2 regions of the Microbacterium sp. A93 genome follow, and region 2 is predicted to be linked to the other one. Evidence: riboswitches for the same ligand, from Rfam matches in the RefSeq annotation. Region 2 holds a riboswitch; the other holds the start of a gene.
The links. A riboswitch is a leader RNA that binds a small molecule or an ion and turns the genes downstream of it on or off. The one in region 2 is predicted to bind glycine.
Positions count from the first base shown of each region.

Region 1: another riboswitch for glycine. It lies ahead of gcvP (aminomethyl-transferring glycine dehydrogenase); the one in region 2 lies ahead of gcvT (glycine cleavage system aminomethyltransferase GcvT).

Region 1 covers NZ_JBPXMT010000002.1:180,712-185,716, forward strand. Annotated here, with positions in the region: gene gcvP (aminomethyl-transferring glycine dehydrogenase) at 1-2,630, opposite strand, end outside; glycine riboswitch at 2,841-2,971, opposite strand; gene ACSU1G_RS05120 (MFS transporter) at 3,195-4,388, opposite strand; gene ACSU1G_RS05125 (S-layer homology domain-containing protein) at 4,601-5,005, shown strand, end outside.
Region 2 covers NZ_JBPXMT010000019.1:54,299-59,303, forward strand. Annotated here, with positions in the region: gene ACSU1G_RS33350 (ABC transporter permease) at 1-103, shown strand, start outside; gene ACSU1G_RS33355 (ABC transporter permease) at 96-1,091, shown strand; gene ACSU1G_RS33360 (ABC transporter ATP-binding protein) at 1,088-1,984, shown strand; gene ACSU1G_RS33365 (ABC transporter ATP-binding protein) at 1,981-2,814, shown strand; glycine riboswitch at 2,930-3,025, shown strand; glycine riboswitch at 3,026-3,123, shown strand; gene gcvT (glycine cleavage system aminomethyltransferase GcvT) at 3,178-4,284, shown strand; gene gcvH (glycine cleavage system protein GcvH) at 4,281-4,658, shown strand; gene gcvP (aminomethyl-transferring glycine dehydrogenase) at 4,720-5,005, shown strand, end outside.

The DNA of each region.
Region 1 (5,005 bases), on a different contig from region 2:
GCCAGGTCCTCGGACTCGGTCGGCTCCACCATGAGCGTTCCCGCCACCGGGAACGCCAGCGTCGGGGCGTGAAAGCCGTAGTCGATCAACCTTTTGCAGACGTCCTCCGCGGTGACACCGGACGTCGCGGTGAGCTCGCGCAGGTCCAGGATGCACTCGTGGGCCACGAGCCCGGTCTCGCCCGTGTAGAGGATGGGGAACTTGTCCCCGAGCCGCTTGGCCACGTAGTTGGCGCTCAGCAGCGCGTGGCGGGTGGCGTCCGTGAGCCCCTCGGCGCCCATCAGGTACAGGTACGCCCAGGAGATCGGCATGACGCCGGCCGAGCCGTAGGGAGCTGAGGTGATCGGCCGCTCGGCGCTGGGCAGGTAGGGCGCCAGGTGCTCGGCCACGGCCACGGGGCCCACCCCCGGGCCGCCGCCGCCGTGGGGGATGCAGAAGGTCTTGTGCAGGTTCAGGTGGGAGACGTCCCCGCCGAACTGGCCCGGCTGCGCGAGGCCGACGAGGGCGTTGAGGTTCGCGCCGTCGATGTAGACCTGGCCGCCGGCCTCGTGGACCGTGCGGCAGACCTCCCGCACGTCCGCGTCATAGACGCCGTGCGTGGAGGGGTAGGTGATCATGATGGCCGCGACCCGGCCGTCGTTCGCCTCGATCTTGGCGGCGAGGTCCTCCGAGTCGATGGTGCCGTCCGATGCGGTGGCCACCACCACGACCTTCAGTCCGGCGAGCACCGCCGAGGCGGCGTTGGTGCCGTGGGCGGAGGCGGGGATCAGGCAGACGTCCCGCTCGCCCTCACCCTGGTCCAGGTGATAGCGGCGGATCGCGAGCAGGCCCGCATATTCACCCTGCGAACCGGCGTTGGGTTGGACGGAGACCGCCGCGTATCCGGTGATCTCGGCCAGCTTCTCCTCGAGGTCGCCCAGCAGGAAGCGCCATCCCTCGGTCTGGTGGTCCGGTGCGAAGGGGTGGATGGAGCAGAACTCGGGCCAGGAGATGGACTCCATCTCCGCGGTGGCGTTGAGCTTCATGGTGCACGAACCCAGCGGGATCATGGTGCGGTCCAGAGCCAGGTCGTAGCCGGAGAGGCGCTTGAGGTAGCGCAGCATCTGGGTCTCGGACTTGTAGGTGTTGAACACCGGGTGGGTCATGAACGCGCTGCTGCGCCGCTGGGAGGCGGGGATACGCGCCGAGGCCGACCGGCCGGCGTCGTCCTTCTGGGGGTGACTGCCGGCCTGCGCGCCGCCGGCGTCCAAGGACTGGCTCGGGGCGCCGAAGGCCGAGAGCACGGCCACGAGGTCCTCGTCCGTGGTGGTCTCGTCACAGGAGATGCCAACGGTCCCGACGTCCACGAGGCGCAGGTTGACCCCGGCCGCCTCCGCGGCGGTGACCACGGTGCGGGCCAGGGACGGCACGGAGACCTGGACCGTGTCGAAGAACGCGTCCTGGGTGAGCGTGAACCCGGAGGACTCCAGGGCGGCGGCCAGGCGGGAGGCCTGGCGGTGGGCGTGCTCGGCGATCGCTCTCACGCCCTCCGGGCCGTGATAGACGGCGAACATGGAGGCCGTGATGGCCAGCAGTGCCTGGGCGGTGCAGATGTTGGACGTGGCCTTCTCACGGCGGATGTGCTGCTCGCGGGTCTGCAGGGCCAGGCGGTAGGCCGGGCGGCCGGCGGCATCTTGGGAGACACCCACCAGGCGGCCGGGCAGCTGACGTTCGAGGCCTTTGGGCACGGCCATGTAGGCGGCGTGGGGCCCGCCGAAGAACAGCGGGACGCCGAAGCGCTGGGTGGTGCCGACGGCGATGTCCGCGCCCTGCTCGCCCGGAGGGGTGATGAGGGCCAGGGAGAGCAGGTCGGCGGCGATCGTCACCATCGCGCCATGCTCCTTGGCCTGCGCGATGACCGCCGTGTGGTCGTGGATCCGCCCGGAGTCTCCGGGCTGTTGCAGCACGATGCCGCACAGGCCCCTCTCCTCCAGCTCAGCGGAGAGTTCGGCGGGCAGGCCGGAGGTGAGGTCGGCGGTGCGCACGTCCAGGTCCAGAGCCCGGGCCCTGCCCTCGATGACCGCGCGGGTCTGCGGGTAGAGGTCGGCGTCCAGCAGGGTGATGCCGCCTGACGCCGTCCTGGCGGACTTCTTGTTGGCGCGGTGCATCAGCAGTACGGCCTCGGCCGTGGCGGAGGCCTCGTCCAGCATGGAGGCGTTGGCGATCTCCAGCCCCGTGAGGTCGGAGACCATGGTCTGGAAGTTCAGCAGGGCCTCCAGACGGCCCTGGGAGATCTCCGGCTGGTAGGGGGTGTAGGCGGTGTACCAGGCCGGGTTCTCGAGCACCTTGCGCAGCACCACGGGCGGGGTCACCGTGTCGAAGAAGCCCTGCCCGATCATCTGGGTCTTGACGATGTTGCGGTTCGCGATCGCCCGCAGGTCCTCCAGGACGGCGGCCTCGGTCAGGGCCGGGGGCAGGTTCAGCGGGGTGTCCTGGCGGATGTCCGCCGGGACGGCGGCGTCCACCAGATCCGCGAGGGAGTCGAAGCCCAGCACGGAGAGCATGTGCTCGGCGTCCGAGGGGCGGGGGCCGATGTGACGGCTGGTGAACGGTGCTGAGGCCGTGTCCCGCGGCTCGTGGCGCTGGCTCATGGCCGGCGGGACGGTCTGCGTGGGCGTCGGCGTGGTGGCGTCGGGGGCGTAGCTGGCGTTCATGGGGTCTCCTCCAGGGCGCGGTGGGCACGGATCGGTACCTCCCCGCTCTGTCATGGACCTGAGAGATTCCGCCCGTATCTGGAGGATACGTGCTTGCACCGTCGGTGTCCGGGGGCCGCTGGCCCCGCGGAGCTTTCCAGAGTCGCCATGCCCTGCGCGGTACCGGGGCCTGAGAGATTCTCGGGGAGAAATTGCTCCTTCGGCGGCTGTGATCCCGTACCGCGGCGGACCTTCCGGCCGACCGACGACGGGTCACGGCGCTCTCCCGCGCGGGGTGCCTGACGTGCGCCCAGTCTGGCACAACCGGACAGATCCCGCCGCCGGGCAGGGGTTTCGATGACGGCCGGGGTGCCGGGGGCCCGTCCCAGAATCCGGCGCTGGACACCAGAAGGCCGGCTGACGTGGGCGTGGGGTGGTGACTGGCGCTGTCCTGGGGCTGGCCCGGACTGGTCCTCTGGTTGACCGGCCTCGTCATGAGACGACACCGAGCGGCCCGGATCCTCATCGGGCTCGACTGAGCCAGAGCGGGATCCCCGCGAGCAGGATCAGGCCGGCCACCCCGGCGAAGGTGATCCCGGACCCGAGGTAGGTGAACCCCACCCCGCCGAACACCCCCGCCAGGCCCAGGCCGGTGTCGAAGCTCATGTTCCAACCGACGCTGGCCTGACCGTGGCTGCCGGCCCGGGCGAAGGCCATGACCAGGCTGGCCGATTGCACGGTGCCGATCCCCACACCCATCAGCACCAGGCAGGCGGCCAACAGCCACGGCGGCTCCGTCAGGGCCACGGCCACCAGGCCAGCCGCCGTCATCGCGATCCCGGCCGTGTAGACCGCCGTGGGATCGAGCCGGTCCGTCAGTGATCCGGAGACCCAGCGCCCCGCCACGGAGGCCGCCTGCATGGTCGCGATGAACACGGCCGGGTGTGCGGTGTCTCCGCCCGGTCCGAAGGCAATCACCAGGCCGTAGGCGGCCATGCTGACCAGGAACGGCAGCAGCACCGGTCCCAGTGCGGCCCACCACCCCGTGGCCGCCGGTTCGGAACCCGTGCCCGACGCGCGGGCCGCACCCCCCTGCCCCGCTTCGCCTTCCGCGGTGCTGGCGCTGGGGGCGGTGGCGCCCGCGACCCGGTCCGGGATCCCCCGCAGGGTGACGAACGCGAGCAGCACGCAGACGGCGGCCGCGAGACGGAAGTTCTCCAACGGCACCACCCCGCTGAACCACAGGCCCAACGGGGCGCCCACGGCGGCGGCACCGGAGGTCGCCGCACCGAACTGCCCCAGGGCCCGGCCCGCCCGGCCGGGCTGCGAGACCAGGGGGACGGCCGCCGTCGCCACCACCACGAGGATCCCGAAACCGCATCCGACGGCCAGTCCGGTCACCAGCAGTGCCGCCACGGGATGGGGGATGACCAGGCTCGCCCCGTGCCCGGCGGCCATCAGCAGCAGGGACGTCCCGACGGTCCGGCGCGGACCCCAGCGTTGCCGCAGGACGGGCGCCGCCGGCTGCACCACGATCACGCTGAGCATCATGACCGTCAACAGGGTGCCGCCGGTCACGGCACTCAGACCACGGGCGAGGCCGATCGGCACCATGGTCGAGTAGCTGAGGAAGAATCCGGAGAAGCCCCACACTGCGATCCACAACAGGCCCATCAGTCCCGTGGGGCCCCGGGAGGACGTCGTCTCGGTAGTCACCCCCTCACCCTAGGCACTCCGCGCCCCTCAGCCCTCAGCCCTTAGCCCTCAGCCCTCAGGCGCAAAGTGACGGCACCCCCACCGTCGTGACCTGGCGTCGTCACCTTGCGCCCGGCGGCCGCCTGCCGGACACCCGGCGGCCACCCTCTCGTCGCCTGTGGACGAGACACTGGCGTGGTCACCCGCCCGCCCGCACCACCGCAGAGGAACCCATGCATCTCCGCGCCCACCCTCCCCACCGTCCGGTCCGCCGTGTCGGCCTCGGCCTCCTGGCCGCCGCCGTGCTGGTCGGCACCGTGGCCGTCACCCCGGCCGGCGCCACCACCCCGGTTGCCACAGCGCAGGATGCCACGGCTGTCACCGCCACGCAGTCCACGCAGTCATCGGGAAGCGGATTCCGTGTACTGCCGTACATCATGGAGCCCTCAGACGAGTCCGCGGACCTGGTCTGGTTCTCGGAGACCGAGGAGCCGGGCACCGTGGTGGTGCGCTACCCCGGCGAGGACTCCCCCGATATGACGCTGACCTCGGAGCCGGAGCATCAGCCGTTGCTCGGCTACACCGAGGCGGAACTGGCCCAGGATATCGACGGGCTGGAGCAGGGCTCCTGGCTCAAG
Region 2 (5,005 bases):
GCAGGGTGTGTTCCTGGTGATCACGATCGCCGTTCTCGCGGCGAACTTCATCATGGACCTCGTTTACGGCTTCATCGACCCGAGGGCTCGTCACAATGTCTGAAACCCGACTTTCTGAGGTCGAGGGCGGCCCTATCACCGGCACGGTGGCATCGTCCGCGCCTGATACCTCCGTGCTCGTCACACAGCGGCGCACCCGCGGCGGATTCCGTGCGATGCTGCCGCGGCCATCGATCAAGCTCGTCATCGGTATTGTGCTGGTGGTCGGCATCGTCCTCTTCGGAATCCTGGGGCCGATGCTCACGCAGAGTCCACGCAACTCCAAGAACCCGGCACTCGAGCCACCGAACATGGAGCACCTGCTGGGCACCTCGAAGCTCGGCTACGACGTGCTCGCACAGCTGGCACATGGCACACAGGGTTCGCTGTTGATCGGCATCGTCGCTGGTGGCATCGCCGTCGTGCTGTCGATCTTCTTCGGCATCCTCGCCGGCTACCTCGGCGGGTGGAAAGACGAGGTGCTCTCCCTCGTCACGAACATCATGCTCGTCATCCCCGGACTTCCGCTGGTGATGGTGATCGCCACCTATTTCGACACCCGCAGCTGGTTGCTGGTTGCCGGTGTGCTGGGCATTACCTCGTGGGCGGGCTCCGCGGTGGTGCTGCGCACGCAGGCGCGTTCGCTGCGCAGCCGCGACTATGTCTACGCATCCAAGGTCGCCGGCGAACGGTCGATCCGCGTCATCCTGGTGGAGATCATGCCGAACCTGCTGCCGCTGCTGGCGGCACAATTCCTCTTCGCGATCATCTTCGCGATCCTCGGTGAGGCCGGGCTCTCCTACCTCGGACTCGGTGCTACGGACTCGATCACGTGGGGCACGATCCTTAACGACGCCCAGTCCGGGCAAGCATTGGGCACCGGAGCATGGTGGTGGTTCATCCCACCGGGCATCCTGATCGCGTTGCTCGGCTGCGGGCTGTCGCTCATCAACTTCTCCATCGACGAGATCATCAACCCGAAGCTACGCAACGCCCCAGATGCTGCTCGACGCGTGCGCAAGGTAGCAAAGACGAAGGGAGTCACCGCGTGACCGCCCCCGAAGCAGTTCTGACTGCACACAACGTATCCATCGAGTACGAGGTAGATCCGCCGGTCAAGGCCGTGCGTAACGTCTCGCTCACCCTGCACCGCGGCGAGATCCTGGGTCTCGCGGGAGAGTCCGGCTGCGGCAAGACCACCCTCGCTTATGGGCTGAATCGGCTCCTGAAGGCTCCGGCGCTGTTGACGAGCGGGGAGATCACCTTCCATGATCGATCCGGTACCGACATCGACATCGTAGGACTGGAGGACGAACAGCTGCGCGCGTTCCGTTGGGACAAGATCTCGATGGTGTTCCAGGGGGCGATGAACTCGCTCAACCCGGTGATCAGCGTGAAGGCGCAGCTCTTCGACATCTTCGACACGCACCGTCCAGGCATGAGTCGCCGTGCGAAGACCGAGCGGTCGGAGGAGCTGCTGCGACTCGTCGGTGTGGACCCCGCACGTCTGACGAGCTTCCCGCACGAGCTGTCCGGCGGAATGCGCCAGCGCGTGATGATCGCGATGGCGCTGGCACTGGATCCGCAGGTGATGATCATGGACGAGCCGACCACCGCGCTTGATGTGGTCGTGCAGCGAGGCATCATCCGAGAGATCATGCGGCTGCGTGAACGACTCGGTTTCGCAGTGATCTTCATCACCCACGATTTGCCGATGCTCATCGAGATCAGTGACCGGATCGCGGTGATGTTGCAGGGCGAGATCGTCGAACAGGGGACGGCGGAGGAGATCTTCCGCACACCGCAGCACGAGTACACGAAGAAGCTGCTCTCCAGCTTTCCGAGTCTGCGCGGCGAGCGCGGCGGGTTCGTGCGGTCGGGGGCGGTCACTGGGTCCGTCGACAATTCAGCCTCGGCATCCATCATCACGGAGGTGCAACGATGAGCAACTATTCTCTCGAAGCGCGGAACCTGACCAAAGACTTCCGGCTCCGCTCCGGTTTCAAGACGACGACCCTGCACGCGGTGAAGGACGTCTCCTTCACGCTGGAGCCAGGCAAGACTGTCGCCCTCGTCGGGGAATCCGGCAGCGGAAAGTCCACGATCGCGCGGATGCTGATGAAGCTGGAGACACCGACATCCGGGGAGATCCTGATGGATGGCCGGCCCAGCGGCACGCACGGGCGGGAGCTGGCCCGCTATCGTTCTGACGTGCAGATGGTCTTCCAAGATCCGTTCGCGTCTCTCAACCCGTTCCACACGATCATCCACCACCTGGAGCGGCCGCTGCGGATCCATCACCGTGAGCTGTCGGCGGCGCAGGTGCGCGCACGCGCGTTGGACTTGCTCGAGCGGGTGCAGTTGACGCCGGCGGAGAGCTATGCGGAGCGTCGTCCGCACGAGCTCTCCGGCGGTCAGCGCCAGCGGGTCGCGATCGCCCGTGCCCTCGCGCCTGGCGCGCGCTTCATCGTGGCGGATGAGCCTGTGTCGATGCTTGACGTGTCCATCCGCCTCGGTGTGTTGAATCTGCTCGCCGATCTGCAGCGCGAATCGCAACTTGGTGTGCTCTACATCACGCACGATCTGGCGACCGCTCGGCACTTCAGTGACGAGATTCTCGTCATGTATCGCGGCGACATCGTCGAACGGGGCCCCTCCGATGAGGTGATCCTGAACCCGCAGCACGACTACACGAAGACGCTGCTGGGTGCGGCCCCCGAGCCCGAGAACTTCGGCCGCCTCCGCGACGAGGTGCGAGCCGAGCTCGCCCTCTAGTTTTTCCCTCCCAAGGTTGCGAGTGGGCGCGCGTGGCTCTGTTTCACGCAAACTGTGAGCCACGAGCGCCCGCTCGCAACGGGTAGGATGGGAGGCACAACTGAAGACAGGCCCCATGACCTGTGCGGGAGAGCCTCGGTGTATTCGGCCGAGCACCGAAGGAGCAAGCCTCCCCGCCAATCTCTCAGGTAACGCGTACCGCGCCGGTCAGGCCGCTCTGAAAAGTGATGCTCACGCATCCGCCGACGGTGAAAGCTTCCTGCGCTCTGCAGGCGGTGAAACTCTCAGGCCTATGACAGAGGGGGAGTTCTCGGATACCGTGCATTCCGTACGGCATCCTTCCGATCCATCCGGGAGAACTCCATGGCTGAGGCCCGCTTCACCCCTCTTCGCGAGCGACACGAGTCGCTCGGCGCATCCTTCACCGATTTCGGTGGCTGGCAGATGCCAGTGCGCTACACCTCCGACCTTGCCGAGCACCACGCGGTGCGCCAGGCAGCCGGTCTCTTCGACATCTCGCATATGGCCGAGTTCACCGTCGATGGCGCGGATGCTGCGGCATATCTGGACTTCGCGCTCGCCGGGCGTCTGTCGACCATGGTCATCGGTAAGGCGAAGTACTCGCTGTTGCTCGCCGAGACCGGCGGCATCATCGATGACGTGATCGTCTATCGGCTCGGTGACGACAGCTTCCTGATCATCTCCAACGCCGGAAACCGGGATGCCGTCGCCGCAGCGCTCGCCGAGCGGGCCAACGACTTCGACGCGGCTGTTGCGGATGTCTCCGACGACTATGCACTGCTGGCAGTGCAGGGGCCGGCCGCTGAGGCGATCGTCGCTGCGACCGAAGGCATCACAGAGGTCAGCATCCCGTGGGTCGAGCAGAAGTACTACGCCTGGGCCTCCGCGCGCTACAACGGTCAGCCGGTGCTCATCGCGCGCACGGGTTACACCGGTGAAGACGGCTTCGAGCTGCTCGTGCGCAGCGAAGACGCCGCCGTAGTCTGGGATGCCGTACTCACCGCCGGAGCGACGCACGGCCTCGTTCCTGCCGGACTTGCCGCCCGCGACACGCTTCGTCTCGAGGCAGGTATGCCGCTGTACGGGCACGAGCTCTCGCGTGAAATCAAGCCTGCGCAGGCCGGCCTCGGCCGCGTCGTGGCATCCGACAAGGACTCGTTCGTCGGTAAGTCGGAGGCAGCGCCCGCCGAGGGTGCACGGGTGCTCGTCGGCCTCGCAGCCGAGGGCAAACGTGCCGGCCGCGCCGGTTATGACGTTGTCGCCGAAGACGGCACGGTCCTCGGCGAGATCACCAGCGGTGCGCTCAGCCCCACTCTTGGCCACCCGATCGCGATGGCCTATATCGATCCCACTTTTACTGAAGCGGGATCCACCGTGTTCCTTGATGTGCGGGGGACGAAGATCCCCGCAACTGTGACCGCCCTGCCTTTCTACCGGAGGAAGAAATGACTGATCTCAACACGCTGAAGTACACCGAGGAGCACGAGTGGCTCTCCATCTCTGATGGTGTCGCCACCATCGGCATCACCGACTACGCCGCAGACAAGCTCGGCGATGTCGTGTTCGTCGAGCTCCCCGCGGTCGGCACCGAGCTCACCGCCGGCACGGTCGTTGGCGAGATCGAGTCGACCAAATCGGTCGGCGAGCTATACGCACCATTGGTCGGCACCGTCACCGAGATCAACGACGCCGTCGTAGATGACCCGTCGCTCGTGAACGCAGAGCCTTTCGAAGGTGGCTGGCTCATCAAGATCTCGATCACCGATGGCGCCGCTGACGCGCTGCTCGATCGTGATGCATACGTCGCCCTGACCGAGGGTTGATTTCGCAGTGACCACTTTCGCCGATCGCCATATCGGAACGACCGCCGAGACCCAGCGCACCATGCTGGAAGCTCTCGGCGTCGATACCTCCGATGCCTCCTCCTCTCTCGAGACGCTGATGCGCAGCGCCGTGCCTGCGTCGATCTACACCTCTGCCTCAGGGACGTCGGTGATCCCGCCGGCTGCCACAGAGGCCGAAGCGCTCGCCGAGTTGCGTGGCTTCGCCTCCCGTAATCGCGTGAACCGCTCGATGATCGGCCTCGGCTACTACGGCACGCTCACCCCGAGCGTGATCCAGCGCAACGTCCTGGAGAACCCGTCTTGGTACACGGCCTACACGCCGTACC